Regions from separate parts of the Desulfonatronospira thiodismutans ASO3-1 genome, predicted to be linked through region 2. Evidence: riboswitches for the same ligand, from Rfam matches in the RefSeq annotation. Region 2 holds a riboswitch; the other holds the start of a gene.
The links. A riboswitch is a leader RNA that binds a small molecule or an ion and turns the genes downstream of it on or off. The one in region 2 is predicted to bind cobalamin.

Region 1 (2,400 bases), on a different contig from region 2:
CCTGGGGAACTAAGGCCATTTCCTTGGAGATCTGTTTCCTGGAGTATGATCCCAGGGGGTGGCCGTTATACTCTACCATGCCCTGCTGCGGCACCCTGTGCCGGATGAGCAGGTCCAGCCAGGTGGACTTGCCACTGCCGTTGGGACCCAGGATGCCGTATATTCTGCCCGGAGGCAGGTCAATGTTTATATCTTCCAGGATGCTGGTTTCTCCCAGGGCGAAATGTACATCTTTCATGGAAAAGGCCATACTCTACACCCTGAACTGCATCTGGCGTTTGCGGAAGATATAGCAGAAAAAAGGCCCGCCAATGAGGGCTGTAAGCACCCCAATGGGCACTTCCGCCGGAAGCATGGTCCTGGTCAAAGTGTCCGCGGCCAGAAGAAGCACCGCCCCGCACAAAAGGCTCACCGGCAAAAGGCTTCTGTGCTCAGGTCCGGTTAGAGAGCGCATCATGTGCGGTACCAGTAGGCCTACAAATCCGATTATCCCGGAGATGGATACGCAGACCGCAGCCACCAGGGAAGCGGTTATCAGGAGGATAATCCTGAGCTTAGTGGTGTCCACGCCGAGAGACGCCGCGGCCCGGCTGCCCAGGCAGATGAGATTTATATCCCTGGAATAAAACATGAAGACCATGAATCCCAGAAACACCATGGACGAAGTCAGGATAAGCTCCGGCCAGGTGCTGGAGGCAAAGCTGCCCATGAGCCAGAATATTATCACCGAGACCCTTTCCTGGGCCAGGTACTTGAACAGGCTTATGCCGGCGGAAAGAATGGCGCTGACTATCACTCCGGACAAAATAAGATTGTTGGAAGACAATCCACCGGCCGTGGCCGAAAGGTAGACCACAAAGAGAAGGGTCAGGCATCCGGCGATAAAGGCGAACAGGGGCAGGGTGTAAAGCCCAAGGAACTGCAGGTTGAAAAGCAGCACCAGGGAGGCCCCGAAAGCCGCTCCGGATGATACCCCCAAAGTATACGGGTCGGCCAGGGGGTTCAGCAGAAGACCCTGGAATATGACTCCGGCCAGGGCCAGGCCCGCGCCAACAATGGCTGCGGTGAGTACTCTGGGCAGCCTGACCTCGAAAATCACGGTGTAAACCAGCGGGTCTGCCTGGAGCAAAAGCTCCTGCTGCCCGGTGATCTTGTAAAAGAGCATCTGGAAAGTGGTGGACAGAGGTACCTGGACGTAGCCCATGCTTACCGAGGCGATGATCATGCCCAGAAGCATGAATGCCAGGGTAACGAGGAGTATGGATGTCCTTATGCGCATAAAATATAAAAGATAACGTAACTATTCACCAAGGTCCGGAGACTTTGCAAACAGGACGTAAAGACTTCACCCTGTTAAACCCTGCGAAGCAGGACCGCTATGCGGTGTTTAACAGGGCGAGTTCCAAGGAAGCGTAAATCAAAACCTACACACAGCTTTGATAACCGGGATGTTTCCTATAACATATTTGAAGCCAAGTTCGGTGTGTTACGGTTTTGATTAACTCTTCCTACGTCGTTCAGACAGTTTACGCCCAGCTTGCAAAGCCCCCGGACCCTTGCTCTTTGCCCACATGTGGTGAATAATTACAAGATAACCAGCCTTCTTTTCTCTGTTCAGTCTTCTGAAACAAAAAAAACCCCGGGCCGATTGCTGTCGACCCGGGGATGTCCCATTTTCATCCGCGGCATCATGATCTTTTTTTGCCGATTGTCCGGCCCGGCAATTCTTCAAGAGGTTCAGGCAGGTCTTCTGACTTCCGGATCTTTCTACTTGCCGCGCCTTCCCGCCCCGCACTTACTTTTTTCTTCAAGGAAAAAACACCCATAGAAAAGTAAGTGCGGGGCAGTGGCCTGAATGCGGCTTTGGTCCCCGGTTACAGCGGTGGGTCCGTCCCTGACTTGCACAGGGTTCCCTGTTAGGCGCAAAGCGCACCCGAACCTTCTTCTCCGTCAGGTGAGCGTGCATCAGCAGCTGGAAGCTGCCTTTGCCGGTACCTGCTTCAAGTGATTTATCCTGATATCTTGAACTGCAGGTGAAGTCAAGAAAAGGAATCTGCTGAGAAAACGTCACTCAAACCTCTGGTTTTATTTTAAAAAATATTCACAGTCATTTACTGGAGATTTATCTGTCCAGAATTAATCAGCAAACTGACGCCGTGCCGGTCTGCAGGACAGGTAACAGAGGACAGGGTATCGTAAGATAAAAGGATTATGTCTTTCCACTTGATATCTCGGGTTTTTTTTCAGTCCGTATGTATTCCGGTCTGTTCAGCGGATTGCTTTTACTGGCTTTTTTTGACATTATTTATATAATCGCCATGAAGCAAAGGCGCAGGGAAAATCTCTGCTGTCTTGTCCGGGGCAGGCGGGGAGTCGAGTGTCAATATAACTGAACTGAAT
Region 2 (2,400 bases):
CTTCTCTGAACATGATCGAACTCATTACCCATATCGACAAAGTCTGCGTCATATTCTGTGCGATAAAAATCAAGCCCCAGTGTAAGCCTGTTGTCCATTTTTCCCAACGGTCTGTCCAGAATATACTTGGGAGTAAAACCCCAGGTATTGATATCGAATTCAGAATACAGCCCATCCATAGTTCTTTCTCGATCCTGCTGGTGATAGGTGAACTGCATATCCAGAATTCCGTATTCAGATACATCCGATTCCAGGCCGAAAGACAGGGCAAGATCCTGGTCGTTTGTTTTGTCGTCTTCTCTAAAAATCCCCCAAGCCGGATCATCAGGCTGTGCCTGTTTTCGGTCATCACGTTTTTGTTGCCTGGTCAGGGCTCCAGGAATCTCATACTCTGCTTTGTTGGCATCTACTTCGCCGTAAATTCTTAAAGCATCTGTCGGATCAGCCTCCAGCCTTGTGAACAGGCCATAATTCTCCACCTCGGAGCGGTCCCGGTAGCCGTCGCTCTGATAGTGATTCACCCCAACCACCATGCCGAATCTGTCTCGACCCATGTTCACTGCAGCCCGGGTCCCGAAGGTGTCAAAGCTGCCCACGCTTGCTTCCACATCCCCTTGGACTCCCTCTTCCGGCCTTCTGGTAATAATATTGATCACACCACCCATGGCGTTGTCCCCGTAAAGCACTGCGTTGCCCCCGTGCATGACCTCGATACGCTCCACCATGTCCAGGGAAATGGTGCTCCAGCGAACATTGCTCAGGTCAACGGGATTGAGCCTGCGGCCGTTGATGAGTACTGCTGTGCGGTGTTGCGACCCTTCGCCGAATCCGCCCATGTCCAGGGTCTGATTCATACGGTTGCCATCCATGTCCCGGACATGGACTCCTCCCAGATTACGCAAAACTTCCGGCACGTTATGCGCCCCGCTTTTTTCAATATCCTCCCGGTCAATGATGGTCACCTTGGCCGGCACCTTTTCCGTTTCCCGCTCGAACCTGGTAGCGGTAACCACCACTTCATCCATCATGACCTCTTCTGCCTGGGCCGGTTCCTCCTGGGCCCAGGCTGCAGTGGTCCCGGCCAGAAACACGCCCATCATCAGGAAAACAAGAGCCTTTTTCATACCTTTCCTCCTTTTGCGGTTTTTGGACCGGGCACCACATCAAAAAAAGACCCCCGGATCGATACTGATACCGATCCGGGGGTCCCTGATTTTCCCCACAGAATCTTATTTGCATTACCCCGGTCCTCGAGGGTTGCACAACTCACCCAGGCAGGTCTTCTGACTCTCGGATCATTCTAATAGGCGCGCCTTCCCAACCCCCGCACTTACTTTTCTATCATGCAGATTTAGCTTAAGAAAAAGTAAGTGCGGGAAGAAAGTGGCATAATGCGCTGTTCGTCCCCGATTACAGCGGCGGGTCCGTTCCCGACTTGCACGGGATTCCCTTTCAAGCCCTTGCGGGCACCTGAGTAATTTTAAAAAGCCAAAAAGAACACAGATTCAGCAACCAGTCTGAATCAATTGAAAAAATCTTTATACAAAAGAAAATGCAAAGTCAAGCTGACAGCTTGTCCCTTTGTTTATCAGATTGAGTGGGCAAAAATCAAAAGTTCTCATGTTCAAACAATCAATCTGGATCTTTCAGTGAGTCCAGGGGAATCAGGAGTCTCAACAGGTTGAAGGAAGCTGCGAATGCTCGAACAATTTGACTGTGTTGAAGGAATAGTATCAGCTTGACTTTTATCAAAAGCATCGTTTAATTTATTGAAATTATGTTATCAATCATAAACTGTTACATTAGATGTTGCCTGATTGTTTCAGGGCTGCTGTTCCTGGGCCTGCAGGTTTCACCCGCCAGCCAGGCTCTTGCCCATCCGCATGTCTTCCTGGAAACGGAAATAGAAATCGAGTTCAATGAGCAGGGACTAAAGGGAGTATGGCAGGAGTGGACATTCGACGAGTACCAGAGTTCCTGGATAATCAATCAGTACAATATTGATCAGGAAGGAGAGATAAGCAGTCAGGAACTGGATCGCCTTTACCGGGAAACCTTTGAAAACCTCAAGCATTACGACTTTTTTACCTTGTTAATGTTGGGGGATGAAAAGATTCCGGCTACGAAAATCGAGGATTTTTCCGTAAAAGTTCAGGACGGGCTTGCAATATACTCTTTTTTTGTACCTTTTGACATCGAAATAAACCAGAAAAAGCAGGAACTTTTTATTCTGGTTTACGATGAAAGCTATTTCTGTCAGGTATTTTTCCCGCCCGATGACATCGGCTTCAAGGGCGATCTGTCCTCCTGGGAAATCGACTACTCCACCCAGAAAAAGTCATCCCTGACATTTTATTTTGGAATGATAACCCCTGAAGCAATCAAGTTGAGTATATCTCC

Region 1: another riboswitch for cobalamin. It lies ahead of DTHIO_RS15200 (FecCD family ABC transporter permease); the one in region 2 lies ahead of DTHIO_RS01345 (TonB-dependent receptor).

What each region holds. Positions count from the first base shown of each region.
Region 1 covers NZ_ACJN02000003.1:723,560-725,959, reverse strand. The annotation lists gene DTHIO_RS15205 (ABC transporter ATP-binding protein) at 1-238, opposite strand, end outside; gene DTHIO_RS15200 (FecCD family ABC transporter permease) at 254-1,279, opposite strand; cobalamin riboswitch at 1,724-1,952, opposite strand.
Region 2 covers NZ_ACJN02000001.1:284,490-286,889, reverse strand. The annotation lists gene DTHIO_RS01345 (TonB-dependent receptor) at 1-1,124, opposite strand, end outside; cobalamin riboswitch at 1,257-1,489, opposite strand; gene DTHIO_RS01340 (DUF1007 family protein) at 1,778-2,400, shown strand, end outside.